2 regions of the Synechococcus sp. W55.1 genome follow, and region 2 is predicted to be linked to the other one. Evidence: riboswitches for the same ligand, from Rfam matches in the RefSeq annotation. Region 2 holds a riboswitch; the other holds the start of a gene.
What was found. A riboswitch is a leader RNA that binds a small molecule or an ion and turns the genes downstream of it on or off. The one in region 2 is predicted to bind cobalamin.
Positions count from the first base shown of each region.

Region 1: linked by a shared signal. The riboswitch ahead of NW816_RS09360 (TonB-dependent receptor plug domain-containing protein) and the one ahead of NW816_RS08935 (sirohydrochlorin chelatase) in region 2 are both predicted to bind cobalamin.

Region 1 covers NZ_JANSHN010000016.1:33,511-48,640, forward strand. The annotation lists gene NW816_RS09315 (thioredoxin domain-containing protein) at 1-490, opposite strand, end outside; gene NW816_RS09320 (GNAT family N-acetyltransferase) at 597-1,100, opposite strand; gene NW816_RS09325 (SRPBCC family protein) at 1,178-1,645, opposite strand; gene NW816_RS09330 (DUF502 domain-containing protein) at 1,940-2,716, shown strand; gene NW816_RS09335 (TIGR03792 family protein) at 2,713-3,063, opposite strand; partial or broken gene NW816_RS09340 (IS630 transposase-related protein) at 3,186-3,582, opposite strand; gene aroA (3-phosphoshikimate 1-carboxyvinyltransferase) at 3,681-5,015, opposite strand; gene rsmH (16S rRNA (cytosine(1402)-N(4))-methyltransferase RsmH) at 5,250-6,161, shown strand; gene NW816_RS09355 (hypothetical protein) at 6,338-6,862, shown strand; cobalamin riboswitch at 7,192-7,344, shown strand; gene NW816_RS09360 (TonB-dependent receptor plug domain-containing protein) at 7,386-9,356, shown strand; gene NW816_RS09365 (DUF1636 domain-containing protein) at 9,458-9,886, shown strand; gene NW816_RS09370 ((2Fe-2S) ferredoxin domain-containing protein) at 9,898-10,767, shown strand; gene NW816_RS09375 (hypothetical protein) at 11,005-11,412, shown strand; gene NW816_RS09380 (ArsA family ATPase) at 11,535-13,586, shown strand; gene ligA (NAD-dependent DNA ligase LigA) at 13,619-15,130, shown strand, end outside.
Region 2 covers NZ_JANSHN010000015.1:18,548-33,677, forward strand. The annotation lists gene topA (type I DNA topoisomerase) at 1-1,562, opposite strand, end outside; gene NW816_RS08890 (VOC family protein) at 1,759-2,184, shown strand; gene NW816_RS08895 (CobW family GTP-binding protein) at 2,757-3,725, shown strand; gene NW816_RS08900 (hypothetical protein) at 3,770-4,648, shown strand; gene NW816_RS08905 (30S ribosomal protein S1) at 4,979-5,947, opposite strand; gene obgE (GTPase ObgE) at 6,162-7,205, shown strand; gene NW816_RS08915 (hypothetical protein) at 7,266-7,640, shown strand; gene NW816_RS08920 (L-threonylcarbamoyladenylate synthase) at 7,659-8,372, shown strand; gene NW816_RS08925 (PAP/fibrillin family protein) at 8,427-9,038, shown strand; gene NW816_RS08930 (hypothetical protein) at 9,035-9,937, opposite strand; gene NW816_RS08935 (sirohydrochlorin chelatase) at 10,035-11,075, opposite strand; cobalamin riboswitch at 11,108-11,244, opposite strand; gene NW816_RS08940 (heavy metal translocating P-type ATPase) at 11,343-13,658, opposite strand; gene NW816_RS08945 (heavy-metal-associated domain-containing protein) at 13,771-13,965, opposite strand; gene NW816_RS08950 (DUF5340 domain-containing protein) at 14,030-14,269, opposite strand; gene trpC (indole-3-glycerol phosphate synthase TrpC) at 14,335-15,130, opposite strand, start outside.

The sequences.
Region 1 (15,130 bases), on a different contig from region 2:
GAGCCGTCAAAATCTGGCCTTTCATCTCCTCTATTTTTTCTTTTTCCTGCCGGTAGAACTGCAGGATGCGCTGCAGCAAGGCCAGAAACCCCGGGCGGCCAAAGCGGGGCTCTACGGGGAAATAGGTGCCGGCGTAAAAAGGCACCAGGTCATCGGGCGTGAGGAAAACATTGAGGGGCCACCCCCCCTGCCCGCTCATGAGCTGCAACGCCTGCATGTAGATGCTGTCGAGATCGGGCCGCTCCTCGCGATCCACCTTGATGGGCAAAAAATGGGCATTGAGGAAAGCGGCGATCTCCGGGTTGGAAAAAGCCTCGCCCTCCATGACCGTACACCAGTGGCAACTGGAATAGCCGATGGACAGAAAAATCGGCCTATCCTCGGCCCGGGCTTTCTCCAGAGCCTCGGGGATCCAAGGCCACCAGTCCACCGGGTTCTCGGCGTGCTTGCGCAAATAAAGGCTGGAACTTGTGGCGAGGCGATTGGCCATGAGTACACCCTCTCACCCTTTTTGCTTTTCAGGCTAGCGCGTCCTCCTCCCAAGGCAGAGCCAACCCACTGTTGTTCAAGATACACTCACCCAGGATCCCTGTCGGTCAAGCCTGCGCCTGTTCAGTAGACGGGATCAAAAACTCCAGAGGGCGCCCGTGCAAGACCAAGGTGGTGCTGGGGTTTTCCACAAAGCCGATCCGCTCGTAAAAGCCGCGCTGATGGGTTGTGAACAGGTAGATGCGCTCCACCGACTGCAGGTGGGGATGGCTGATCAGGGTTTCCACCAACTTGCGCCCAATGCCCTGACGTCGGTAGTCGTGATCGACCACGATATCCCAGAGGACGGCCCGGTAAACCCCATCGGAAGTGGCGCGGCCAAAGCCAATCAGGCGTTCCCCATCCCACACGCTGACCACCGGATGGCTGTGGGCAACGGCCCGCTCCATCTCCTCCCGCCGGCGATTCTGCGCCCAAAAGGCGTTGCGGTTCAACAGCAGGAGAAGCTGATCCAGATCCAGCTCGCCCCGCTCCAGAGAGAAGCGAATGTTGCGGTTGTCCACCGGCTGACGAGAGAGGGCAATGACAGGCTCAGGAGAGGGATCGGGCATGAAGAAGACCTTTGCAGCAGTGAGGGTTGGCAAGGAAGGGGGAGTTCAGCAAAACACTTGGGCCTGACAAACTGAGGCTAGCTGGCCGAGGCACTTTCGGCGGTTGGCCCCGCATGCTCTAGGGCATAGGCTTTGAAGCGCTCCAGATCCGCCTGGATGGTGCTCTCCACCACTTTGCCCACAAACAGGCCATCCAAGATTTTGCCGAGGATCCCCGGGATCTTGTAGGCAACCGACAGCTTAACAATGGTACTGCCTTTGCGGTCGTAAAAGCGCAGCGCGCCCCGGTTGGGCAGCCCCTCCACCGAACTCCAGCCGATGTGTTGGTGTTTCACCACCGTGTGGGTGCGGGAGATCCAACTGAAGGTGAGGCCGCGGGTATCCAGTGTCCACCGGGACAGCTCCTGATCCAGCAATTCCACCGAGCGGATCCACTTCATCCAACGGGGCATGAGGGTGAGGTTGGCCCACAAATCCCATACCTGCTCGATGGGAACAGGTACCTCCACCTGACAGGTATGCTCTAGCCAATCCGACTCTGACATAGGGCCTCCCACGCAACACCCGGCAGAAACGCGAACCATCCAAGGGCTTGACCACAACGCCTCGGAACGGGATCCCTGCCTTTACAAAATTTTATATCGACCTAAGATAGCATTATCGGCCTCGTGAAAGTTTGGGGCTCTGCGCTTTTTGGCAGCCCGGTTTCTTTTTCGAGCAAGTTGCGGCTGCCCCCCATGAGGGCAATGCAGAAGGCAGGTATCATGATTGCCATCTGCAAGCTCCACTTGCAAAGGTTCGGTGCATCCACTCGGTTGACTTGACGGAACGACCTCACCATGGTTTCTCAATGGAAACAGCATCTGAAGAACTACTTCGTGGCGGGGTTGCTGGTGGTGATCCCTCTGGCAACTACCATTTGGCTGACGGTGGAGGTGGCCACCTGGAGCATTGGCTTTCTGACCAGCATTCCGAAGCAGTTCAATCCCATCCAGGGTTTGCACCCGATTTTGATCAACCTGATTGACCTGGCCGTGGGCTTGCTGACGCCGATTGTGCTCATCCTGCTGATCGGCTTTATGGCCCGCAACATTGTCGGCCAGTGGCTGCTCAACCTGAGCGAACAGTTGCTCCATGCGATTCCGGTGGCGGGTCTGGTGTACAAGACCTTGAAGCAATTGCTCAGTGTTTTGTTTGCCCCCAACAATCAGGGCTTTCGGCGGGTGGTGCTGGTGGAATATCCCCGCCCGGGGGCTTGGGCGCTGGCCTTTGTGACGGGCACCATTCAAACTCCCATTCGGCCCGATGGGCCGCAGCGCTCCCTTGGCCTGTTTGTGCCCACCACCCCCAACCCAACGACGGGCTGGTACGCCATTGTGCCGGAAGACCAAGTGGTGGAAGTGTTCATGCCGGTGGAAGACGCCTTTAAGATGCTCATCTCCGGCGGCATTGTCACCCCCGAGAGCTTTGAAGCGGGACTGCAACGGCGGGAAGGAGCTTTGGCCGTGACCATGCCCAGCTTGCGGGAGCTGGTGGAGCAGGAGCGGGTGGCAGGATCCTCCAGGGCCGACTCGGTGCGCTCCGAGGTAGGTTTTGAGAGCGAAGGGATCCCTTAATCCTGCTTTCCGGGCTCTGGAGAAGGGCCGGGCTGCCAGAGCCGGTATTCTTTGGCCTGTTCCAAGCGCACATAAAAAGGCCGCATCTGCCGATCCAACGCCTCCACTTGCTCGGGGGAAAAGGCTTTCCAATCAGCGCGGCTGGCCCAGCGGAGGATGAGGTGGACAAGTTCAGGATCCTGCTGATCCAGCCAAACTTCTTTGCCCAGAAAACCCGGATGTCGGCGAAGGGCAGATCCCCAAACCTGCTCGTCTTGCTGAAGAAAGGCTGCTACCCCACCGGGAGGAACCCGGAAGCAGAGATGTTCAATAGCGATAGGGCCGGGCGGGCTGGGATGGGTTGACACAAGAACAAGGGCGACAAAGTTAGAGATGGGGATGTGGTCAATTCAAATAGCAACAAGACACTGGCCAGTGCAACAGCTCTGTTCGCGAAAGCGGGCCGTAGGTCTTATCCCTTCACCAACGGAACCAGGCTCTCACTCCCGTACTTCTGAACCCATCCCCTCAAGACCCTGGAGTGCTGAATTCTCTCTTCTCGATCCCGCTCTCGATACCCTAACTCTTTTTTTTCGTGTTATTTGCAGCTTCCTGAGAGCATAGTAAATAGCACTGGGTTGGACGCCGAACCTCTGGGCTCTCTCCTTCAGTCGAGCTTCTGGGTACTGGTCCACATCTTGCTGCAGGGCGGCCAAGTCTATCTTGCGTTTCCGGGTCTTGACTTTTGTCGGCCTAAGATCCTCTCGATTCAGCCAGCGATAAACCGTTGCGCGACTGACTTTGTAAATCTGTGCGGCTGTGGTGGGGCTGCCCCCTTCCTGGACATACCCTACGACTCTTTCTCTCAGGTCTAAGCTGTAGCCCATGGAGCTTTCTCCTGAGTCTGCCTTCATGCCATCTTACTTTAATACCGTCTCATCATCAACTGAATTGACCATAGATCTTCGCTCCCCACAAGATCCTCTCAAGACTCGAGGGAAGAAGCTGTCAATCGTTGCAGGGTGGGAATGAAGTCGGGGTAGGAGATGCGGGCACAGTCGGCTCCTCTGAGGAGGGTGGATCCCTGCGCTCCCAGGGCTGCCACCATCAGACTCATGGCGATGCGGTGATCCTCGTGGCTATCGACCTCAGCTCCATGAAGGGGGATCCCTCCTTTGATTTCCAGGCCATCGGGATATTCGGCGACCTGGGCTCCCATGCGGCTCAACTCTTGGGCCATGGCTGACAGGCGGTCGCTTTCTTTCACCCGCAGCTCTGCGGCATCGCGAATCACCGTGATCCCTTCGGCAAAGGCAGCCGCCACCGCCAAAACTGGGATCTCGTCGATCAAGGTGGGGATGAGATCGCCGGCGATGGTGCAGCCGCGCAAGCGGGCCGAACGCACCCGCAGATCTCCCAGGGGCTCACCGGCCATTTCCCGGAGGTTCTCAATTTGGATGTCAGCCCCCATCTCCTGCAACACCCGTAGTGCACCGGTACGGGTGGGGTTGAGGCCCACATCCCGGAGCAGCAATTCGCTCTCGGGCACAATGGAGGCGGCCACCAGCCAAAAGGCTGCCGAGCTGATATCTCCCGGCACCTGAACTTTTTGGCCCACCAGGCGGGATCCGCCCACCACGGCCACGGTTTTCGCCTCTGGATCCACGTGAATGTCGGCTCCGAAGGCCCGCAACATCCGTTCCGAGTGATCCCGAGAGAGAGCCGGCTCGGTGACTTGGGTGGTGCCTTCCGCCAGCAGACCCGCCAGCAAGAGGCAGGATTTTACCTGCGCTGAAGCCACCGGGGAGCGGTAGTGAATGCCCTTCAGGGATCCCCCTTGCACGGCCAAGGGTGCCAAGGTTCCACCGGCCCGTCCCCAAATGCTGGCCCCCATCTGCCGCAGTGGTTCTACCACCCGTCCCATGGGCCGCGAGCGCAGGGATCGATCCCCGGTGACGGCAAAAAAGCGCCCGGCATGGCCCGCCAGGATCCCCAGCATCAGTCGCAGGGTGGTGCCGGAGTTGCCGGCATCCAACACGTCCGCCGGTTCTTGCAGCCGGCCCAGGCCAACCCCCCGAATGCGAACACACTCGCTGTTAAGCTCCGAAATATCTGCCCCCAGCGCCCGAAAGCAGGCTGCCGTACTGCGGGGATCCTCTCCCAGCAACAGCCCTTGGATGGTGGTTTCTCCTTCGGCCAGGGATCCCAGCATCAGGGCGCGGTGGGAAATGGATTTGTCGCCGGGGATGCTGACTTGGCCGCGCAGGCCCTTGGCCGGCGAGAGGGTCAAGATATCAGTAGCAGAAGAGTGAGTCAACACAGCAACTCTGATGGCAGACTTGGCAAAAGCGGGAGCAGTCTCATCATACTCAGAGCGGGACTCGCGCCCCAGAGATTTTGCCGGGGATCCCAAGACAGCCTGTCTTTTGACGGCAACCCCTCTTTTCCCAGAGGATCACCTTAACAACATGGATTCCTCGGTCGGGGCCTGGCCTCGGCCTTTTTTTTGCAGATACTGAACTTTGTAGCAGCAGAAATAGAACCCCCGCAGACCGTGCTTGGCAAGGTGTATCAACACGATTCCGTTTTGACCGAGGAGGTGATGGCCTACCTGCAACCCCAGGGGGGCGGTATTTTTTTGGATGTGACGTTGGGAGGGGGTGGACACAGCTTGGCGCTGCTGCGGGGGGGAGCTGCTCGAGTGGTGGGGTTGGATCGGGATCCGGCGGCTCTGCAGGCGGCGCAAGCGCGTTTTGCAGCAGAAGGGATCCCCGGCAGCCGCATCCAACTGTGGCACCTCAATTTTGCCGATTTCGATCTGCAGCAGCATGGCTTTCGGGATGAGCAGGGGCAGGGGATCCCCTTCGATGGCATCGTGGCCGACTTGGGGGTGAGTTCTCCGCAACTGGACTGTCCTGAGCGGGGATTTAGCTTTCGCGGGGAGGGGCCGCTGGACATGCGCATGGATCCCAGTACAGCTCAGGAGACTGCCGCCGATTGGGTTAATCATCGCCCGGTCGAAGAGTTGATCGAGATTTTCACCCGTTACGGCGAAGAGCGATTTGCCCGCCGCATTGCCCATCACATCGAGCAGGCTCGTCCCCTCGCCACAACCACTCAGTTGGCCCAGGTGGTTTGGCAGGCAGTACCTCCGGCAGCTCGGCGAGGCCGCATTCACCCGGCCACTCGGGTCTTTCAGGCGTTGCGCATTGCCGTGAACCGAGAACTGGAGGCTTTAGAAACCTTGCTGGCCCAAGCCCCCACTTGGTTGAAACCCGGCGGCAGGTTGGCCGTGATCAGCTTCCATAGCCTTGAAGATCGCTTGGTGAAATGGGCCTTCCGCAGGGATCCCCGTTGGCAGGTGCTCACCCCCAGGCCCTTGTCCCCTTCCGAACTGGAACGGCAACGCAATCCACGGGCCCGCTCTGCCAAACTGCGAGTGGCTGCCCGCAGCATTCAGATGTAGGTTTAGGTTGGTTCTCCCGCTCTCAAGAGATCGGCTACTGTGAAGCGGACGGCTAGCCCGCCGAGACCAGGAATCGGGAGAAGGGGGTTGCTATTGGGGGATGCGGGGAACTAGGGTGAAGCGGAACCGGCAGTCCTGCACCGTCGGATCCCTTGGTGTGTGTGAGGTTAAGCCCTATGGTTAGCCAGCCTTTGAACGCAGGTCTTGATCGTCCCAAGAGCCCTCGTCGCCACAGACAGCCTTCTGCTCTGAGCCGACCCCTCTCCGGTACAGTTCAGGCCAGCCGCACCCAACCTTTGAATTTGAAGTTGAAATCAGCCCATCCTCGCAGCCAGCATCTTGCTTGGGCAGAACACCTAGCCTGGTGGAAGCAAATCTCCACAGGGATGGCTATCCTCTCCGGCGTTTCAGTGTTGAGCCTTTACAGTTGGACTGTGCACACCCAAAGCCGGTGGAGCCAGCGTTACCAGGTGTGGCAGCAGATGCAGCGCAACGAACGACAGTTTCTGCTGACTCAAGAATCCATTGCCAATTCTCTCCGGGAAATCGCCGACCGCTCCGAAATGGTGCCGCTGGTACCGGATCGGATGATCGAGGTGCCGATTGCCTCTCCCAGCCAAGTTGAGCCGGATCCAGCCCACCAGGCAACGGCTTTGCCAGAAATCGAAAAAGCCCCTCTTTTCTATCCGGTTGGGTACTAATTCATACGGATCCCGCCCATGACGGCTAGGCCAGCGTCCCCATCTTGCTTTCCCAAAAGCTGTGGGTCTTGTGAAGTCTCAGCGTATCTCTGTTCTCTAAAAGGCTAAGGGATCCCTGGGCCTCGCGATCTGGAGTAGCAGCGGGCTATCCTTCAACTGCTTACAAAGCAGTGAAGAAATCTGGCCTAAATGGGATGTGGCCCATCCGAAGCCCTGGGATTGCCGTTGGGATCCCGTTCACCCCTGGGGATGACATCCCCCCTGGCAGGATAGGAACTCCAGAGCAGGGGATGTATGATGCCTAGCACGGCTTTTTCGGAGCAATCGCAGAGAAAGCTGTACCGACAGGTTGTCCTGGGGATCAGCCAGGGCATGTAAAGGGGAAAGTCCGGTGCAAATCCGGCGCTGTGCCGCAACTGTGATGGGCTTGGGCTAGACCTATGCCCTCAGTCAGGATGCCCGCCTGCGGTTTTGGCTCGCATTTCTTCCGCGTCGCACGGAATCAGGAGCTTCAAGAAAGAAAATGAATCCCATTCTAGGTCTCAGCCTGGCGCTGGGGGGTCTTGTTTTGGGGATCCCAGCGTGGGCGCAGCCGGCGGCCTCTTCACCTTCAGCTCAAGAGGTGTTGGAAACCGGTGTTAGCGCCGAGATTTTAAATCAACCCGTCACCACACCTTTTCGCCGTCCTGGTTTGCTGCGGGATTCTTCCCGCCCGGTTTACGTCATTACCCGCCAGCAAATTCGAGAGCAAGGGGCAAGAACGGTTCAGGAGGCCCTGCGCTACCTGCCCGGGATCCTCAGCAACGGCACGGCGGGAACCCAGTTGGGAGCCCTTAGCTCCCAGTTTATGCGGGGAGGACGAACGGCCCAGGTGTTGGTGCTCTTGGATGGCCGCCCCATTAACGACCTGGGCTTTTTTGGCGGGTTCGATCTGTCTCAGATCACTACAGATGTGGTCGAGCGTATTGAGATCTCTCCAGGTGGGGGCTCCACCTTATACGGCTCCGATGCCGTTGGCGGGGTCATCAACATCGTGACGCTGGATCCAAAGCCGAGATCCGAGACTGTGCTGGAAGCGGCTATCGGCAGCTACGGCCTCAATGAGCAAGGGATCCAGAACCGCGGCCAGGTGCAGGATCTGGGCTGGGTGGTCAGCTATCGCCGTCTGCAGAGCAACAACGACTTTCCCTTTGAAATTAGGCGTTTGGGCAAAGCCGGCAGGCGGGAAAACTCGGCGGTGGAGTACCACAACCTACAAGCCAAGCTCACCTGGCAATTGGCAGAAGGCCAAGTCCTAACCGGAAATGCCCTTTATCTCAACAAAGCGTTTCAGGTGCCTGGCAGCACCGAGTTTCCCTCCCCCGATGCAGTGCAAAACACCAACGACCTGCTGTTAGATCTCAGTTGGCTGTGGGATCAAGAGAGGGGATCCCTGCAAGCTAGGGTATTTTTTGACGACCTCAACTATCGCTTCAGCGCCCCACAAAGCCAGGGATCCCGGGATGAGATCCTGCGAACGGGGTGGGGATCCCAACTGCAATACACCTGGAAGGCTGCTGAAAACCTGGAGCTTACTCTAGGAGCGGATTACCGATCCATTTCAGCTCGCAACACCACCTTCTCCTTTGCCAGGGGATCCACCAATGTCAACTACGACAATACCGTGAACCAAGGGGCCCTCTTTGCCCGCCTGGATTACAAGCCACAGCCCAACTTTTATCTCAACTTAGGTGTTCGCCAAGATTCGAGCAATCTGGTCAACGGTTCGGCCACCTCTCCTGCCGCAGGGATCCGCTGGGTTTTGGCAGAAGGCACCACCCTGAGGGCCAATTATGCCGGCAGCTTTCGCACCCCCTTGATCTCAAACTTATTCTTTCGTTTGCGGGGCTTTTTTGAGGTAGATGGGAACCCCAATTTGCGACCGGAGCGGGGAGAGAGTTTTGACATTGGCCTGGATCAGGCTCTGGGAGATTTTGGCCTGCTGCGCTTGACCTTTGCCCATAACCGCATCCGCGATGGCATCACCTTTGTCAGCACCGGCCCGCGCAGGGGAACCTACGAAAACATTGAGCTCGTGGAATACACGGGCTTGGAAGCAGCCCTGGATTTGCGATTGGGGGAAAACTGGACTCTTTTTGCCAACTACACCCTGAACGATCCCATCATCCGCTCGGCGCTGGATCCCAAAGCGGTTGGCAAACAGCTAGCCTTCGTGGGAGCAGACAGCTTCAACCTGGGCCTGAGCTACCGCGATGCAGAGGATCGGTATGCCTCAGTTTTCCTGCATCACATTGGCACTTTCTTTACCAACAACGCCAATACCCAATCTCTGCCCGGCTACACCAACCTGGCTCTGCGGGGAGGGATCCCGGTTGCAGAAAATCTCGCTCTAGAAGTGGGGGTTGATAACCTGCTGGATGAGCAATATGAGGTTTTCCCCGGCTACCCCGGAGTGGGTCGCACCGTTCGGCTCAATCTGAGAGGCCAATTTTAAAGGCTTAGCCATTTCGCTCACTGCTTGACCACTCGCTTAGATATTGAGATCATTTCCCCTTCTTCATCGCGCCCTTTACAGTCAAGTCTGGATTGCAAGTTATGCCGGTATCAAGCAGCTCTGTGTCTCAATCAACTTCCCAGTTGCCAGTTCAAGCTGGCAGCGCTGCTCAGCAACCCAGCGGTCATTATCTCTGGGTTTGCATCACCTGCGGATCTCGGTGGGTTAACGGCCAAAAAGAAGGGACTAGCAAGGGAGAAATGCTGCTGTCTGCCCTGCAATCCCAAACCATCCACCCCCAACTAACTCTAAAACCAGTTGCCTGTATGAGCGCCTGCAGCCATGCTTGCGTTGTTGCGTTGGCAGCACCTCAAAAGATGACCTATGTTTTTGGAGATCTGGATCCAAAAGATGTGGAGCTGATTCTGCAGACAGCAGAGCTCTACCTCACCAAGCCAGATGGGATCCTACCCTGGGCCGAGCGCCCTCTCAAAAAAGGGGTGATTGCTCGTATTCCACCACTACCTTGAGGAGCTCTCTCATGGCCGCTTTCACGCCCTGGATAACCCCTCTCCATCAAACTTGGCAGGAAGTTTCTCTGACGGGTTGGACAACCCTTTATGAAGGGATCCCTGCCCACATCGACTGCTTGGGGCCGTTGCTCTACGAGCTGTTTCAAGAGCACTGGGCCGAGATCCAGGTGGGCCATGTGGCGGAAGGCGGGGTGCTGGAGCTGGCTTTCAAGAAACCTCCAGCTTTGTGCGTGCTCTACGATGGCTATCTAACCGTTGCCACCGAAACTTGGCACCTGCATTTGTGCCTGGAGGAGCACCAAGGCGGCCCCCATTGCAAGACCCCACCCGAGCTGCGCCGCAAAAGATTGGTTAGCCGTGCTGCTCTCTACCGGCGCCTCAATCCCCAAGGTCAGCCCCGCATGTGGGGGATCCAATTCTGGAATGGAGCAGAAGAACCTTTGCTGCAGATTTTTCTGCCCAGCCCCTTTTTGGGGCCAGAGGAAGACTACCTGCCGGAAGGCAAAGCAGATTACCAAAAGCTTTCTCTTTACGAGCGCATCCGCGCCATCTATGTGCAGGGGAAAGAGCGGATCCCCTATGAGGATAACCCTCTTAAACGTCCCTACCTTGCTGTTTGTCGTTCCAGCCGTTGTTATCCTTCCCGCAACTACCAACCGGTTGTAGAAGCTCTGGAATCCGCCCTTCGAGAAGCCAACCTGGACGTACAGGTTATCACCTCAGGCTGCTTGGAAGTTTGCCAACAGGGGCCGGTGGTTTTTTACTCCGGAGATTGCACCTGGTACAAGCGGGTTACTCCCCAAGTAGCTCGGCAAATTGTTTTTGAGCATTTGCTTAATAGCTGTCCTCTGAAAGACCACCTTTTTCCAGGAGATTAAAGCATGATTGGCCTGCAATCGAGTGCTCAACCTATCCCCAGATCTTGCCGCTTGATCTCAGCCCCACTTTGGATACAAGCTGCTCAAGATTTGGCCCAAGGCTGGTTCTGGCCCAGCTTGTTTACCACCGTCGGCTGTCTCAGCAATATTGCTTATACATGTACCCTTCCTTTTGTAACTGTTGGTATTGTTGCAGGCACAACTTTAACCCGCCAAAGGGCAATCATTAGTGCTTTGATGATTTGGCTGGCCAACCAAATCTTTGGCTACACCTGGCACAACTATCCCCGCACTCCCGATTCGTTTGCCTGGGGGTTGGTGCTGGGGATCGGCACGGTGGGGATTGCTCTTGCTGGCGGTTACCGACCTCTGTTTTCTCAGTCCAAGCCGCTTCGGCCAAGGCAACTGCTGCTGAACTATCTCTGGATCCCGGCCATGCTCATCTTGGGGTTTCTGGCTTTTGAAGGGCTGATTTTGGCCGCCGGCCTGGTTTTGGGGGGAACGGAGGGCCTGACCCTGCCCATTCTGGGCAAAATCTGGCTGCACAACTGGCTGTGGACAGGACTTTGGATCGGGATCCACGCGCTGCTGGTGTGGGACAGAGGACGTCGCCGGGTGTGGCTGGGAGAGGAGAAACTGCGGTGAGCTGCTCCCGTACAAGCTCTTCCCATCCCGTCAGCGGTGCGGAGCACTTTTGCAGTGATCTGGAACATCCCCAAGAGGGATCCAGGCCAAAATAGGGGCGACCTGTGTGGGAGGGGATCCCTTTGCAGCTTTCTCATCTCAACAGTGGCAGGAGTGCCTACCGTCCTTCTCTGCTCTCTCCTTCCCAACGTCTCCTGCTGTTCAGCGGCAAGGGGGGAGTGGGAAAAACGACCCTGACCTGCGCGCTGGCCCGCCAACTGGCCCAGGTGGATCCTCAGCGCCGTCTGCTCCTGATGTCCACGGATCCCGCCCACTCGCTGGGGGACGTGCTGCAAATCTCGGTTACGGATGTGGCCCAACCCCTGCCGGATCGCCCCAATTTGCAGGTGCGGGCTTTGCAAGCGGAGATTTTGTTGCAATCTTTTCGGCAAACCTATGGGCCGGCCCTGGAGCTCATTGCCGAGCGGGGCAGTTGGTTTGGCCGAGAGGATCTGCTGCCGATCTGGGATTTAGCCTGGCCGGGGGTGGATGAGCTGATGGCGATTCTGGAGGTCAACCGGCTGCTGGCTGGGGAGGAGGTGGATACCGTTATCTTGGATACGGCCCCCACCGGGCATACCCTGCGGCTGTTGGAGCTGCCCGACTTTTTAGATAATCTGCTGGCTGTGTTTGCCACCTTTCAGGCCAAGCATCGGGAGATCGCCCAAGCCCTGACAGGCACCTATCGACCGGATGAGGCGGATGCGTTTTTGGCCCAGTTGCAGGGGGAACTTGAGGGGGGCAAAGCCCGCTTGACCAATCCGGAGAGCACCTCTGCTTGGCTGGTGATGATCCCGGAGCAGTTGAGCGTGGCGGAAACCCGCCGCTTTTGTCAGCAACTGCAAAACCGCCGCGTGCCCATCGGCGGTCTTCTGGTCAATCAGGTGCTGCTTGCAAGAGAGAATAACAGCCAACCTTCGCTGCCCGCTGCTCTCCCCTCTCCTCTCTACTCGGCGCGGCAACAGGAACAGCGGCGTGTGCTCAAAGCCCTACAGGAGGAGCTGCCCGGATACTCTATCTGGGTCTGTCCTTATCAACTGCAGGAGCCGGTTGGGTTGGCGGCCCTGGATGAGCTGGTTCAGCAGCTTCGCCCCTTGCCAGAGGTGCTGCTGGAGTTGGAAGGGATCCCAGAGCAAAAAGCAGAGAGCCAAGAGAAGAGAAAGTCTCTCTTCTCCACCCTCTTCCCTTCCTTCAAGGGGATCCCGTCCCTACCGGATTTTTTGACCCAAGGGATCCGACTGGTGTTGGTGGGGGGCAAAGGGGGTGTGGGCAAGACGACGGTGGCCGGGGCCCTGGCTTGGACCTTGGCCAAGCGCCATCCCGACAAGCAGCTCTTGCTGGTCTCCATCGATCCGGCCCACTCGTTGGGGGATCTGTTTCAAACGAAACTGGGTCAGGATCCCATCCCCCTGCTGCCCAACCTGCTGGGGCAGGAGATCGATGCGGCGGTGGTGCTGGAGCAATTCCGGCAGGATTACCTGGAGGAGGTGGCGGCCATCTTGGCAGGGGAGGGGACGGCAGGGGTGGAAGTCCAATACGACCCACAGGCGTGGCGGCAACTGCTGCAGATGCCCCCACCCGGCTTGGATGAGGTGATGGCCCTGTTGAGTGTTCTCCGACAGGAGACGAGCGGGCAGTTCGACCTGGTGGTGCTGGACACGGCTCCCACAGGCCATCTCTTGCGGTTTCTGCAGATGCCCCAGGCTCTGGAAGGTTGGGTAAGCTTGGCCCTGAAGCTGTGGCTGAAATATCGGGATGTGGTGGGCAGGTCGGAATGGGCGCAGCGGATGCGGGAGCTTTTGGCCCAGGTGCGGCAGCTTCGGCAGCAGCTCCAGGATCCCCAGCTTGTCACCTTTATCCCCGTCTTTAACCCCGAGCAGGCGGTTCTGGCAGAAACCGAGCGTCTTTTGGCGGAATTGGATGCTTTGGGGATCCCTCATCCCTACGCCGTTCTCAATCGGGTGTGGTTAGAGGATTCTACCCCCTTTGGAGAGGCCCTCCGCCGTCGTCACCAGGCTCTTCTGGCCCAGCTCCCCCAGCTATTTTCCCAGCAGGCTATCTTGATCATTCCCTCGCTGCATTCTCCCAGCGTGGAGAATATCGGCTCCTACTTGTTCGCTCCTCAGGAGCCCTAACCTAGGGGTAGACCTTGCTCACCCAAAGCGTTATGGATCCCAAGTTGGAAGAACGCGCCCGCGAGCTGCGCACCCTGCTGCAGAAGGCCAGCATTGCCTACTATGTCCACGATGCTCCCATCCTGGAAGACAGCGTTTACGACCGCCTTTACCGCGAGCTGCAAGAGCTGGAGCGGGCTTACCCTGAACTGGTCACCCCCGATAGCCCTACTCAGCGGGTGGGAGAAAAACCTGCAGAGCATTTTCCCACCGTCTTCCACCGCATCCCCCTCTACAGTTTGGAAAACGCTTTCAACCCAGAAGAGCTAGAGGAGTGGCAAGAGCGCCTGCTGCGAGTTTTGGGCCGTGCCCCTGTGCGCGACAGCGGGACAGAGGGAGAGCTGGAGTATGTCTGTGAGCTGAAGATTGATGGCGCCGCCTTGGCCCTAACCTACATCGAGGGTCTTTTGGAGCGGGGTGCTACTCGGGGGGACGGACAGGCCGGAGAGGACATCACCCCCAACGTGCGCGCCATTCGTTCGATTCCCCTGCGGCTGGCGACAGCAGATCCGCCTCCCGTTTTGGAGGTGCGGGGGGAAGTCTATCTGGCCCTGGCCGAGTTCGAGCGGATTAACCGGGAGCGTTGCTCCGCCGGGGATCCCCCCTTTGCTAACCCGCGCAACTGTGCTGCCGGCACCCTGCGGCAGTTGGATAGCCGCGTTGTGGCTGCCCGCAAGCTCAGCTTCTTCGCCTACGCCCTCCACTGGCCGGAGGGATGGCCTGCCGGGGATCCCCCGCAAACCCAGTGGCAGTGTCTGCAGCAGCTCAAGGAATTGGGATTTCCAGTCAACCCCCTTTCCCAGGTCTGTCGGGGCTTGGGAGAAGTGATCCAATTTTATGAGCGATGGCGGGGTGCCCAGCTCCCCTACGCCAGCGACGGGGTGGTGGTGAAATTGAACTCCTTGCGGCTGCAGGAGGAGGCCGGCTTTACGCAAAAATTTCCCCGCTGGGCCATTGCCCTCAAATACCCTGCCCAGGAAGTCCCCACCCGCATCCGCGCCATCGTGGCCAGCGTGGGCCGTACCGGCGCCGTCACTCCAGTGGCAGAGCTGGAGCCGGTTCCTTTGGCCGGCACCCTTGTCAGCCGCGCCAGCCTGCACAATGCCGATCGCCTGCGGGAGCTGGATGTGCACATTGGCGATACTGCCATCGTGCGCAAAGCCGGGGAGATCATCCCGGAGGTGGTCGGGATCCTGAAGGAATTGCGCCCTGCCGACGCTGTTCCCTACAGCCTGCCCAGCCAGTGCCCCGAATGCCACGCCCCTTTGGTTCGTCCCCCTGGCGAAGCCGTGACCCGCTGCCCCAACCCCGAGTGCCCGGCCAAGCTGCGGGGCCAATTGCAGCACTGGGCCAGCCGTGATGCTTTGGATATCGAAGGCTTAGGGGAAAAGCGGGCAGCCCAATTGGTGGAGAGCTTGGGGGTGCGCACCGTAGCCGATCTCTACCGCCTCACCCCAGAGCAGTTGCAGGGCTTGGAGGGGATGGGATCCCGCTCCAGCCAAAAG
Region 2 (15,130 bases):
CGGCTCATGATCGTATTCAAGATGGTGGCGTAGGTGCTGGGGCGGCCAATACCCTCACTTTCCAACACCTTGACCAAGGACGCTTCCGTATATCGGGCCGGGGGCTGGGTTTCGTGGGCAACGGGTTCCAGCTTCCGGCAGCGGAGGGGATCCCCCTGCCGCAACAGGGGCAGATGCACCTCCCGATCCTCTAGGGCAGCATCGGGGTCGTCGGATCCCTCCACATAGGCGCGGAAAAAGCCGGGAAAATCGATGCGTTTGCCGCTGGCCCGGAACACCGCATCCTCCACAGCGATGAGTACCGTGGTGTGGGTTTGCCGCGCCTCGGCCATTTGGCTGGCGACGGTGCGCTTCCAGATCAGGTCGTAGAGGGCCAGCTCTTGGCCGGACAGAGGAGTTTGGCTGGGCAGACGAAACTCCGATCCGGCAGGACGAATGGCCTCGTGGGCTTCTTGCGCCCCTTTGGTTTTGGTGGTGTACTGACGGGGTTCGGGGCTGAGATACTCCTTGCCGTACATCGACTCCACACAAGCGCGGGCAGCGCGGATGGCCTGCTCCGACAGGTGTACCGAATCGGTACGCATATAGGTGATGTAGCCCTCTTCGTAGAGCTTTTGGGCAATGCGCATCGTCTGCTGAGCAGACCAGTGCAGCTTGCGGTTGGCCTCCTGCTGCAGGGTGGAAGTGGTGAAGGGAGGGGCAGGTTTGCGGGTGGAGGGGCGTTCTTCCACAGAGCTGACAATCCAGGCTTTGCCCAGAAGACGTTCCCGCAGGGCTTCGGCCTGGGCTTGATCCAGCAGCACTACATCCCGCCCGGCGACAAGCCGCCCAGTGCTGGGGTCGAAGTCTTGCCCGCTGGCCAATCGCTTGCCGGCTAGGCTCACCAGCTCTGCCGAAAAGACAGCCTGCCGCTCCTGGGAGGCAGTGCTCGGCTGCAGCTCTGCCTTCAGAGCCCAGTAGGAGGCTTTTTTGAAGGCCCGCCGCTCCCGCTCCCGATCCACCAAGAGCTTGACCGCCACCGATTGCACCCGTCCTGCCGAGAGTTTGGGGGCAATTTTTTTCCACAGCAGCGGCGACAGGGTATAGCCCACCAAGCGATCCAAGATGCGGCGGGTCTCTTGGGCGCGCACCAGTTGCTCGTCCACCTCACGGCAGTTTTGCAGCGCCTCCTGAATGGCCTCGCGGGTGATCTCGTGGAACACCATGCGGCGGGTGGGCACTTTGGGTTGCAGCACCTGTTGCAAGTGCCAGCTAATGCTTTCCCCTTCGCGATCCTCGTCGGTGGCCAGGATCAGCTCGTCGGCTTTCTTGAGGGCCTCTTTCAGCTCCTTGACCACCTTTCTTTTGTCTTTGGGGATGACGTAGAGGGGCTCAAAGTCGGCGTGGACATTGACCCCCAGGCGGCTCCACTCTTCTCCTTTCAATTCTTCTGGAATTTCAGATGCCGAATCGGGGAGATCCCGCACATGTCCCATCGAGGCCTGAACTTCGTACCCTGCGGGCAAGAATCCACGGATGGTACGGGCTTTGGTGGGAGATTCGACAATAACCAGCTTAGACATGATGATGTTGGCAGTAATCGGCTTGGGTTGTCGCGCTTCCCGCTTCGGGGATCCGGCAGGCCAGCGTACACCGCAAGAGGTGCTCTGAGATAGACAGCCTACTTTTCTGGAGCGTAGCAAGTCTGTCTGCGCTTGACCAGCCGTCAGCGGCGATTGATCTGAGCGGTCTGCCCCCATCTGGCTGCTTTACAGGACGATGAAACTGCACCATTTTTCCATTCGCACCGCCGATATCTTCCGCTCCATCGCCTTTTACGAGGGGTTGGGCTTTGCGGTAGAAGAACGTTTTACTGCTGGGATCACGTTGGCCTGCTGGATGCGTGGTCCCTGGGGGCGCTTAGAGCTGATGCAGGTGCCGGAGCCCCGGCCTGCCCCGGATCCCTTTGGGGATCCCCACTATGTGGGCTACTACCATCCCGCTTTGGAGATCGAGCCTGCATGGGAATCCTTGGCCGCTTATTTGGAGCATCTGCAGGCGCAAGTGCCGTTCACCCTGCTGCTCCCGCCCCAGCAGCAGCAAATCGGCAATCAAATCTACGAGGTGGCCTTCATTGCCGATCCCGATGGCCTACCCATCGAGTTGCTCCGCCTACAGGGATCCCCAAAATCCGAACGGGGTTAGCAGTCTGCATTCGGCAAGGGGAGTGGTTGAGGCTTTCACCCAGAGAAGTGGCGCCGACGTTTGCTGAGCTGCCGATCCTTCTGTTGGACTTGCCATTGGGTGGAATCCAAAATTATGGTTGTTTCAGGTTAAGATGGGGAACCTGAGCTACTGAGAAAAGCCTTCTGGCCCCCTATATTGCTTCGCAACGCTGACGCGACGACGCGACCAACGGTTTAGGTGTGGGCAAAGTGTCCTAGTTTGAATCGAAATGACTGTAAGTCTAAGGCTAAGCTGTTGATATCCCCCCTGCCCGAAGGAAAGGGATTCTGGTTCCTGGTTCTGCGATAGCACTAAAACCTATTTAGTTTAGGTTGGATCCAGTCGCGAGACTGTAGGGTTTTTATAGCGCTCCGCGCCGCCGTAGGCGAGAGCAGTTGACTACCCTGCCCCTGCTAACAAACACATATAACTATAACAAACGTATAAAGTAGTACAAAGCTGCCCTGGAAGGGCGGGGCTTTAAACCCAGTTTTCTTGGTAAAGCCTGTGGGGAACTAGAGAGGATTTGTTGGTTGTAGACCGAATTGGCAATGAAAACTCAGCTTCCGGTTACCCTCTTGACGGGCTTTTTGGGCAGTGGTAAGACTACCCTACTCAAGCGCATCTTGGAGGAGGAGCATGGGTTGCGCATTGGAGTGATCCTCAACGAGTTTGGCGAAATTTCCATCGATGGAGAGCTGATCAATCTGCCCGAAGAGGGGCTGATGCAGCTCAGCAATGGTTGCCTTTGTTGCACGGTGCGAGAAGATTTTGAACAGGCAGCCCGAGAGCTGCTGCAGCGTGCCCAGGCGTTGGATTACCTGGTGGTGGAAACCAGTGGGGTAGCGGATCCCAGGCAGGTGACGGAGCTATTTGTGCAGAGGACTTTTCATGAGGAGTTGCGCCTGGATGGCGTGGTGACGTTGGTGGATGGGGCCGAATACTGGCAGAATTTCCGGCGCTCGCAAACTGCTGCCCACCAGATCAGCAGTGCCGACATTGTGTTGCTCAACAAGGTGGACTTAATCGGCGAAGCCGAACGAGAGCGGATCCTTCTGGATCTGCGCCGCTACAACCCCGATGCCCCTTGCCTGCTCACCACCCATGCCCAGGTGCCCTTGGCCCGCATCTTGGATGTGCATGCCTTTCGTCCGGAATTGTGGGATCCCAGGCTCCCCGATTCGGGGACTGAGGCCCACCCCAGCCATCACCTGGAGGAGGACGGGATCCAATCGGTGAGCTTTCAACTGCAGCAGCCGCTGGATTTGGGGGCCTTTCGCGATTGGCTACAAGACTTGTCCGAGACCGTTTTTCGCGCCAAGGGGGTGCTGTCGGTTGTGGATGAGCCGCAGCGGGTTATCTTTCATCAGGTGGGCCAGCGGCAAACCCTTTTTCTGGAACGGGACTGGGATCCCGATGAGCCCCGCTTGTCCAAAATTGTGTTGATTGGCAAAGGGCTGGAGCCGGAACAGCTGGCTGCCGGCCTCAGCCGGGTGTGCGAGGCAACCGCCGCTGGCTAAGGATCCTCTTCAGTTTTTTCGGTTTTTGGATTGGGTGATCTGGGATGGCTCGCAGCAAACTTTCAGAGCAAGAACAACAGCAAATTGTTAGCGCCTACCGCGGCTCGGCAGCGACCGCCGTCGAATTGGCGGAGCAATTTCAGGTGAGCATCACCACCATCACCCGCGTGTTGAAGGAAAATATCGCTGCCGATGAGTATCAGCGGTTGATCCATCTCAAACGCTCGGCTGCCCGCCGCAAAGACATGGGGGAAAAAGTTGCTGTTGGCAGGATCCCAGCCTTGGAGCAGCAGATCTTGCCGCTGGAACCGGAGTTGCCTTCTCCATCTCCCTTGCCGGAGCCCCCCGCAGAGCCGAACGCAAACGAGGAAGGCGAGGATAACACTGCTGGGACGGAGTCTCTGCCAGAACTGCCCCCAGAAGAACTGCCGTTGGCGGCTGGGCTTCGGGAAGATCTGGAGGATGTGGAGGAAGAGACCGAAGAAGACCGTGACCTTGAAGACGAGGACGAAGATGAGGACGACCCTGACTATCCCTTAGAAGATGAAGATGGGCCAGAAGAGGATCCCCTCACCGATCCCGGCTATCGAATTCAGGTGTTGCCCCTGGAAGAGCTCACCCTGCCGGAAACCTGCTACGTCGTTGTTGACCGCTACCAAGAACTGACCACCCGCCCCCTTAAGGAATTCTTTGGCTCCGGATCCCTGCCCATCGAAGGGATCGACAACGCCAATACGCTGCCCATTTTCGACAACCACAAGGTGGCCCGTCGCTTTTCCGAAATGAGCCGTCGGGGCAGCAACACCTACCCGCCCTACCGGGTGATCCAGTTTCCCGGCTACATCCTGGAGATTGTGCGCACCCAACTGCAAAAGAAAGGCATCACCCATCTGCTCGTAGATGGGCAAATCTACAGTCTTTGACAGGATCCTCAAGCTCAGAAGTGGGGGACTCCTGTTACTGGCGCAGGTTGGCAACACTACGTGAACGCCAGCCGCACTTCCTGTTTTAGCCTACCTCGCCACAGCAGCAGTACCCGTCTCTTCGGACATTTGGACTGCCCCCGCCCCCACGGGCTTATGGATCGCTCCTCAGCTCCCCACTCACACTGATGGAACCAAAGGCTCATGCCGTGACATACTCCCGCACTCATGCTGATGCAAAGCGCTCCGCGCCGCTAAAGCGAGAGAGGGCGGGGCTTCTCGGCGGCCTAGCTAAGCCTTGTAGCAGGCAGAAATACGCAAAGTTTGTGATCATTCCACAGCCGCCGCCGCGTATTCCAGCTCCTCTTCCACCACTTCCGGTGGGGCCTCTGCCGCTTGTCCTTGCTTAGCGGCCAACAGTTGCTCGCGGTACTTGGCTGCCATCTCCTCGGCCTTCTCGTAAACCAGCTTGGGATCCCGAATCATGTCGCCGGGATTGGGCTCCAGTTGCTTGGTGGACAGCGAGATCCGTCCCCGCTCCGCATCCAGATCGATGATCATCACCTTCACTTCGTCGTTGACGTTGAAGACGCTGTGGGGCGTATCGACATGATCGTGGGAGATCTCGGAAATGTGCAGCAGGCCGGAGACGCCGCCAATATCGATAAAGGCACCATAGGGCTTGATGCCCCGCACCGTGCCGACCACCACCTCGCCCACTTCCAGCTTGTTCATCTTCCGCTCCACCAAGGCGCGGCGATGGCTCAACACCAGGCGGTTGCGGTCTTCGTCCACCTCCAGAAACTTCAGGGGCAGCTCTTCGCCCACCAGCTCTTCTTTTGGCTTGCGGCTGCTGATGTGGGATCCGGGGATAAAGCCCCGCAGCCCCTCAATCCGCACCAGGGCTCCACCTCGGTTGGTGGCAAAAATGGTTGAGCGAACGGTGGCATCTTCTTTCTGGAGCTGCCGTACCCGTTCCCAGGCCCGCATGTACTCGATGCGACGGATGGAAAGAGTGAGTTGTCCCTCTTCGTTTTCTTCGGTGAGGATAAAAAACTCGCGGGTTTCTCCGGGCTGCAGCATCTCGTGCGGGTCTTCCAGGCGGCTAATCGACATCTCCTGGAGTGGCAGAAAGGCAGCCGTTTTGGCCCCGATATCGATCAAGGCACCGCGTGGCTCCACCGAGAAGACTGTACCCGCCACAATTTCGCCAGGGCTGAAGTGATAGTCGTACTTATCCAGGAGGGCGGCAAAGTCCTCAGTGGTAAAACCTACATCGGCAGCGGTGAATCGACTCATAGGGGTGCAGTAACTGATCAGTTGCGCGGGATAAAGGGTAGAAGGCCAGTTGAGTTTAGCAGAATCCCAGATGAGAGTGCATTCACTCTCCCACTTTCCCACCTGTGGGGGATGTGGCTGGGAAATACCATCGTAGCTTAGAGGAGCGTCTTTTGTGGCAAGTTTTCCGGGGATCTTGCCAAGCTGGAAGATAGAAGATTTGGGAGAAGAACGATTGCACTTTATCGACCAAGCCGAAATTGAAGTGCAAGGGGGGAATGGCGGAGATGGCATCGTTGCCTTCCGCCGTGAAAAGTATGTGCCGGCTGGGGGGCCATCCGGCGGCAATGGAGGGCGGGGCGGCTCAGTGATCCTGGTGGCAGATCCTGGCCTGCAAACTCTGTTGGATTTTCGCTTTCAACCGGTGATCAAAGCGGAACACGGGGCCAAAGGGGGGCCCAACCATCGCAGCGGGGCCAGTGGTGCGGATCGGCTGGTGCGGGTGCCCTGCGGTACTGTGGTGTTCAATGCGGAGACTGGGGAATTGTTGGGCGATCTGGTGGGCAAAGGGGATCAATTGCTGGTAGCCCGTGGGGGCAAAGGCGGCTTGGGCAATGCCCATTTTTTGAGCAACCACAATCGTGCCCCCCGCCAATTTACCAAGGGCGAAGCAGGAGAACGGGTGCGCCTGCGCCTGGAGCTGAAGTTGATCGCCGAGGTGGGCATTGTCGGCCTGCCCAATGCGGGCAAGTCCACTCTGATTTCGGTGGTCTCCTCTGCCCGGCCCAAGATTGCCGACTACCCCTTCACCACGCTGCAGCCCAATTTGGGAGTGGTGCCCCATCCATCGGGAGATGGGGTGGTGTTTGCCGATATCCCGGGGCTGATCGAGGGGGCGCACTTGGGGGTGGGGCTGGGCCACGAGTTTTTGCGCCATGTGGAGCGCACCAGGGTACTGATTCATTTGGTGGATGGCACGGCGGCAGATCCCGTCAGGGATTACCAGATCATTCAGCAGGAGCTACACGCCTATGGCCACGGGCTGATCGACAAACCGCAAATTCTGGTTTTAAACAAGATCGATGTTCTGGATCCCCAGCAGGTTGCCGAGCGCACCCAGAGGCTGTCTGCCGCTGCCGGCACTTCCGTAGTGGCCATTTCTGCAATTGCCAAGCAGGGGCTGGATGCCCTCTTGCAGCGGGTGTGGCAGTGCCTGGGTCGGGGATCCCAACAGTCTGCGGAGTTGGATCTTGTGGGGGCAAAATCCATCCAGTCCTAGGGCAGAAGAATCTTAGAATGGGAAAGCCCCTGCCTTCTCAGAACCCAGAGACGAGTGGCCATGTATATCTCGGCGGAGGATCTGCCACCGGATTTGCGTCAGATTATGTTGGCCGTTGAACAGGCGGCTCAGGCGAGGGCGGGAGCGTGTGTGGAGCTGCTGATGCTCCTGCGGCTGCTGGAGGAGTTGCACCGCGCGATCCTGGAAGGTGCCTTTCGGGAGTCTTTGCCCAATACCCGTCAAGCTCTGTATCGGGTGCTTCAAGATTTGGAAGAAGCGGGCGACTGGCCCTATCTGCCCCGTCTGCACATCCAAGCCCTGATGCAACAACTGAAGGACTGGCCCGAATCTCAGGGATCCCCGCCCGCGTCGGTGCCACCGACCCCCCGCCCTCTTGTGGAAAACCCCCTGGGGGGTAGCTGCTCCCAGTCTTGACCTCTTCCCATCTGCCCGATGGCCGAGTACTTTAAGCTGCATCCGCAACAGCCCCAGGCCCGTTCCATCCGGCGGATTGCGGCGGCTTTGCGGGAGGGGGCGGTGATGCTTTACCCCACCGATACAGTCTATGCCATTGGCTGCGATGTGACCCACAAACAAGCAGTGGAGCGGGTACGCCGTATCAAGCAGCTCTCCAACGACAAGCCTCTTACCTTTTTGTGCCCTTCTCTCTCACGCATTGCCCACTATGCCCAGGTAACCGATTCGGCCTATCGGCTGATGCGGCGGCTGATCCCGGGCCCGTTTACGTTTCTGTTGCCGGCCACCAAGCTGGTGCCCAAGTTGGTGATGGAGCCCAAACGGAAAACCACCGGCATCCGCGTGCCCGATTCTGCCATTTGTCAGGCTTTGCTGGAAGAGTTGGGCAATCCAATTGTCTCCACCTCTGCCAAGCTGGGGGGGGATCCCGTCGGATCCCTGGACTTAAGTTCTGGGCAAGCCTGGGAGTGGGAGAGCGACCCCTGGGATGAGGGTGGGATCTTTGCGGCTGAAGAGATGCGGCAGTTGGAAAAACAGGTGGATCTGGTGCTGGATGACGATGCCCCCCGTCGGGCCAAGGTCTCTACGGTAATCGATTTGACCGGATCCGAGCCGCTGGTGGTGCGGGCCGGGCTAGGGTATGAGCAGGTGGCAGATCTAAATCTGAAACCCGTAGAAGAAGACGGTTGAGGGCAGCCGGATCTGGCGTTCTCTAAAATGGGGTTGATGCCTTGGAGTGTGCTCATGGCCCTGGCTCAGCAAAAATCGGCTCTGCTGCACCTGCTGGAGGCAACCGACCGGGGCCGGAAAGTCTCCCCTGAGCAGCAAGCCCAGATCCTGTCTCAGATTGCCGCCCTAGAAGCGCTCAACCCCACCCCCAAGCCAACATCGGCTCCTGAAGGGTTGGAGGGGAACTGGCTCACCCTATTTACCACGAGCACAGCTCTGCTGCGGCTGGCACAGTTGCCTTTTTTGACCACCGGCGAGATCTACCAGTGTATTCGGGCCAAGGCTGGACGGGTCTTCAACGTGGCGGAGATCCAGGGATCCGGTTGGCTGGAGGCTTGGATGCCACGGGGAGTCTTGGCTGTATCAGCGCGCTTTTACCCCGAATCTGAGCGCCGGGTGAGGGTGATTTTCGAGCGATTGGTGCTCGGATCCCAAGCTTTGATGAGCTACGAGATCGAGAGTTTTCTCGATTTGCTCGAGCGGGCTCCGGAGCGGATCCCGGCTATTCAAATCGATATCCGCCGCCGCGAGCCAACGGGTTGGCTGGATATCACCTATTTGGATGAAGACTTGCGGCTGGGTCGGGGCAGCGAGGGGAGTGTATTTGTTCTAAAGCGGGTCGGCTAGTCGGAGGATCCAGAGGACTCCGTTTCCGCCCTTTCGTGAGATGGGTTTTGGGTTAGGGTGGAGCTTATTTCCTGTAGAACTTGCAAGGCGCGGTAGGACTCTCGCAAAGTTTGCAGCTCCTGTTGAGTTTGCTCCAGTTGCCGGGCCCATTCTGCCTGTTGGGAGCGCAACTCTCGATTTTCCAATTTTTTGCGCTGCAGGATGCGCTTGAGTTTTTGCTGCTGCTGCTGGAGTTGAGCCCGCTCTGCTTCTGCGTGTTGCAGTTGGGTCCTTTGGCGTTCCAATTCTATTTTCAGGGTGGTGACCTGGGATTGAAGTTGGCGGAGCTTTTGGCGCAGCGCTTGCTCTGGCGTGGGTTTGGTCGACTCGGAGCTTGGAGAAGGGGAAGATGTTTGTAGGTTTTGCAGATGCTGTTGTAACTGTTGGGCTTGGGCCTGCAGGACTCGAGACCGTTGCTGCTCGCTGCGCAGTTGGGCTTGGGCGCGTTCACAGGTCTGGATTTCGGCTTTCACCCGCTGCTTGATGCGGTCAAGGATCTTTTGATGGCGGAGCTGGGTTTGCCGGATCTCCTGAGCCACCTGCCAAGGGCGAGGATCCCCCTTAGGTTGTCGTGGCTCGCCGCCGTGGTCGGCAGGATCAAAGGGAGATAGGGTCGCCACCAGCGATTCTCGAAAGTCGCTCCAGGAAGCCGATTGCAGACCCATCTGAACCACCCGCCAGGCCCCATAGGAGGCCCCAGCGGCAGCCAGGATCCCAGGGATCCCGGCCAGGGAGAGGGAAACCTTGGGCAGGGTGGGCAGGATCTGATCCAACAGCCCCACCACCAGAGCGAAGACGAAAATCCCGCTCCCCGCGGCAGTGGCACCCGAGACCCAAGAGGAGCGGGAAAACATCGTCATTGGCTTTTCGTTATCACAATCGCTAGAGCGGGAAAACCAGGTTCAAAAATGGCCTGTCTGCACTCAGTTTATCCCGCCAGCAGCCTCTGTTTCCCTCTTAGGGCACCTGCCATGCCCGTTGGTGGTAGCCCTCTAATTGGGCCCAGGGATCCCCAGCCGCTGCGTGGGTGTGGCCGTGCTGAGGGTGATGGTGAGAATGAGGGTGGTGATGGGATCCGTGCCCGTGATGGTGGTCATGAGGCTCGTGAGGGTGGTGATGGCTGGATCCAGCTCCAACCTCTGCGCTCACGGCCAGGCGAAACTTGCACAGGTGGCAGTTCATCGGGGTTTGGCCCTGCAGGGCTTCCTGCTCCAGTTGCTGCAGGCTGTGCAGCACCGTATCCACAAGGCCCAATTCCGGCAGCATCAGCCAGTCGATTTCCGACTGTCGTTGTCGTTGTTGTTCCACTGCCGCCTCAATTTTTTTCACCAGCACTCCGGTAAACAGGAAGTAGGGCAGCACGATCACCCGGCGCGGATGCCAGGACAAGGCCCGCTCCAATCCCACGGGCAGGCGGGGATGGGTAATGCCGATAAAGCAAGTTTCCACAGCGGCAAACCCAGATCCTTCCCAAAGCAACCGGGCCAGTTTACAGGCTTCGGCATTGGCCTCGGGATCGCTGGAGCCGCGACCCACAAACAGGAGCACGGTTTCTGCTTCTGGGATCCGCCGCGGTTGGGCAGCTATCAGAGCAGCCAATCGGTCTCGCAGCAGTTGCAGGATCTCGATGCGGATCCCCAACGGCCCACCGTAATGAATGCGCAACTGGGGATAGAGGGCCTGCAGGCGATCCAATTCCATCGTCACATCGAACTTGTTGTGGCGGGCCCCAAACAACAGCAGCGGCAGGACCACAATCTCTTGCCACCCTTGGGCAATACACTGCTGGATCCCTTGGGCGATACTCGGCTCCGTCAGCTCCAGAAAACAAGGGATCACCGGTCGATGGGGAGTGAGGGATTGGTAGACTTGGGCCAACTCCAGAAAGGCTTGCCGCCCTTCAGGGTCGCGGGATCCGTGGCCGATAAGCAATAGGGGCAATGAAGGAGAAGCAAGCTGCCCAACCGAAAGGGGAGGGGAAACACTGAGGGTATTCAACACAAAAAACTCCGTTCCTTGTGAATCGCAAGGGGTACAGGACAACGGCAGGTGGGTGTTCTGGCTGAGGGAGGGATCCCATCACAGTTGCGTCACAGTGGCGGATTTGCACCGCGCTTTCCCCAATCTGCCTGAGCTTTTTAGGTTAGCTTGCCTCTTGCCATTCACCAAGCTCCCGGGGGGGATGTTCTTGTCTGCCAGAAGATAGCCCCGAGACATGAGCGGTCCAGCAGGCTCATCCTCAAAGGAAGGGTTGGGGGTGAGGGCCTAACGCCGGCCTGCCGGTCTGTGGGCTCGAAAGTGTCGCAGGCGCAGGGCATTGGCGACCACCGAAACGGAACTCAGGGCCATGGCTGCCCCCGCCAGCATAGGGTTGAGCAACCAGCCTGTAAAGGGATAGAGCGCCCCAGCGGCAATCGGGATCCCCAGCGTATTGTAGATAAAGGCGAAGAAGAGGTTTTGGCGGATGTTGTTGAGGGTGGCCCGGCTGAGTTGAATGGCAGTGGCGACTCCCCGCAGATCTCCCGACATGAGGGTTATATCGCTGGCGGCCATCGCCACATCCGTACCCGTACCGATGGCGATCCCCACATCCGCTTCTGCCAGAGCCGGAGCATCGTTAATGCCATCTCCCACCATCGCCACCCGGTGTCGAGGTTGTCTGAAGCTGCGAATGTAAGCGGCCTTCTGATCGGGGCGGACTTGGGCAATTACCCGCTGAATGCCTGCCTGCCGGGCAATCGCTTGGGCCGTGGTGGGGTTATCCCCGGTCAGCAGGATCACCTCTAGGCCCATCTGTTGCAGGTGTTGCACTGCCTCAGGAGAGGTGGGTTTGAGCGGATCGGCAATGGCCAACAGCCCCACCAGACTCTGGGATTGCGCTACGCCGATCACCGTTTTGCCCTGGCTTTCCCAGGTCTGAACCCGCTCTGACCAAGAGGGATCCCAAGGGATCCCCATCTCCTGTAGCCAGCTCAGCCGACCGATGCGAATCCACTGATCTTCCACCCAAGCTTCTGCCCCACTGCCTACCCTTGCCTGAAAGTGCCAGGCAGGAGGGATCACAATTTTTTCGGCTTCGGCTTTCTGCACCACCGCCTGGGCCAAAGGGTGTTCCGAGTGCCGCTCTACTGCCGCTGCCAGGCGCAACACCGTCAGGGGAGAGGAGCCATTAGCCCAAATATCGGTGACGGTAGGGCGACCTTCGGTCAGGGTGCCAGTTTTGTCCAAGACCACCGTGCGCAAGTGGTGGGCCAATTCCAGGCTGTCGGCACTTTTCACCAGGATCCCCAATTCCGCCCCTCGTCCCACGGCCACCAGGATCGAGGTGGGGGTCGCCAACCCCAGCGCGCAAGGGCAGGCGATGATCAGCACCCCAATCGTGTTCACCAAGGCCAGTGTCGGGTTATCGGCCAGCACCCACCAGAGCACAAAAGTTAGAACTGCCACCCCAATCACCGCCGGCACAAACCAGGAGGTGACCCGATCCGCCACCTGTTGAATTGGGGCTTTGGATCCCTGGGCTTCCTGCACCAAGCGCACGATCTGGGCCAGAACCGTGTCTTTGCCCACCCGCCGCGCCTCCATCACAAAGCTGCCCGTCTGATTCAGCGTTGCCCCAATCACCTCATCCCCCGCCGACTTGAGTACAGGCAGGCTCTCGCCGGTCACCATGGACTCGTCGAGGGTGGAGGATCCCTCTAGAATGACCCCATCCACCGGCACCTTCTCTCCGGGGCGCACTCGGATCCGATCCCCCACCTGCACTTCCCGAATCGGAATATCCTGCTCCACCCCATGGCGAATTACCCTTGCCGTTTTCGGTTGCAGCCCGATCAGCTTGCGAATGGCTTCGGAGGTTTGCCCCTTAGCCCGTTGCTCCATCCACTTGCCCACCAGAATCAGGGTGGTGACCACCGCCGACACCTCATAATAGACATCCGGGTGCAGTCCTTGCCGGTGAAAATAGTCGGGGAAAACCGTTGGGAAAACAGAATAGAAAAAAGCCGCGCTCGTCCCCAAGGCCACCAGCGTGTTCATATCCGCTGAACGCCGTTGCCAAGCAGCCCAGGCTCCCCGGTAAAAATGCCTGCCCACCCAAAACTGCACCGGAGCCGTCAGCAGCAACTGCAACCAAGGATTGTGCAGCCACATGGGAAAGCCCGGGATTTCCATTCCCAGCATCATCGGCAGGGATCCGATCACCAGCACCGTGCTGATGCCCACCCCCATCGCCACCTTCAGCTTCAATTCCCGTTCTGCGGCCCGTTGGGCGATCCGCTCTGGGTCTGTCGGATCGTCCAGTTGCCAATCCTCTTGGATGAGGCGCGCCCGATACCCCACCCGCTCCACCGCCCGAATCAACGCCTGCGGATCCACCAGCCGGGGATCCCCTTTGACGGTGGCCTGCTCACTGGCAAAATTCACGGATCCGGAGGATACTCCCTGCACCTGAGTGAGGGCCTGTTCGATGCTGCGGGCGCAGGAGGCACAGCTCATCCCTTGCAGGGCCAACTGCCAAGTGCCCTCAGGAGAAGGCGCAGAGGCCGATAGTGCACCCGATGACCCTTTATGGGCAGACATGGCAACACCTTGTTGATGAAACGACAGCTACTCTCCACCCTGGGCAGGGCGAAGGCAGCCATCTGTACAGAAATTCAAAACAGACGCCCGACCGTTCCCGGCCCAAAATTGACTAGGCCGGGGGATATCCCACCTGGGTGAGGGCCTGCCGCAAATCGCTCACAGACCGCCCAGAAGTAATCCGCACCTGTTTGGTTTTGGGATCCCCTTCCACCTGCGCCTGGGGATCCAGTTGCCGCACCGCTTGCGCAATGGTGTCCACGCAAGCCGCACAGGCCAGCTTGGGCACTGTCAAAACAACCTGCATCTTGGGAAACCTCCCCAACCCAATGCCACTGAAAGGATGCTAAACCTTACAGTGGACTGGAAGGTCAAGGGGGAGTCTGAGGCTCGTCCATATTCCAGCGGTAGTCCACCTGATAGCCCCGCTGTCGCCAGTCTTCTTCCAGTTGCACCTGTTGGGTGAGGGCTTTGCGCAGAGAGTTGATCAGCTCTTGTGTGCGGGCTCGGTTGCCGAAATCCTGTTCTTCCACTGCCGGAAAGGTTTGCCGCTCCAATACCCGCAGCAGAAATTCGTAGTGGATGTGAGCCGGCACAGGAATACGTTTCATCGGTCTGAGCAATCCTTAGAGATCCATTGTTCTTAACAGAGATCCATATGATGGAGGGTTCTCATTCACTGAGATGACAACAGGTGGCGCACAGCTTGGCCGGGATCCGGCTGTCTCACCAGAGCTTCCCCCACGAGCACAGAGCGCACCCCCCAGGCCCGCAACTGCTGCAAATCGGCAGGGGTATGGATGCCGGACTCGCTGACAATGGGCAGCTCGCCGAGGAGATCCGAGTGGGCGGCCAACAGGTCGCGCGTTGTGTTCAAGTCCACCGTAAAGGTTCTCAGATCGCGATTGTTGATGCCAATGAGCACCTGCCCCCTGGACTCTTGCAGTTGGGGCAAACGCAGCACCCGCTGCAACTCTTGGGAGGTGTGCACCTCCAGCAGAGCCGCCATGCCCAATTGCCGAATCAGCTTGAGAAAGTAGCCCAAATCCGCATCGGAGAGAATGGCGGCAATCAAGAGCACCGCATCCGCCCCCAAGGCGCGGGCCCAGAGGATTTGGTAGGGGTAGAGAATGAACTCCTTGCACAGGATGGGGATCCCTGCCGCTTGACGGATCTGCCGCAGATACTCGCCACTGCCCTGAAAGAACCGCTCATCCGTCAGCACCGAGAGACAACTGGCCCCACCGGCCTCATAGCTCTGGGCAATGGCCACCGGGTCAAAGGGATCCCGGAGAACGCCGCGGCTGGGGGAGGCTTTTTTGACCTCGGCAATCAAGGAAACAGGGTGAGGAGACTGGGTAAGAGCCGCCACAAAATCCCGCACCGGCGGGGCTTGATCCAGTTGCCGTTGCAATTGCTTCAGGGGAAGCTGCTCCCGTTGGCGCTCCACCTCCTGTTCTTTGTGCCAGACG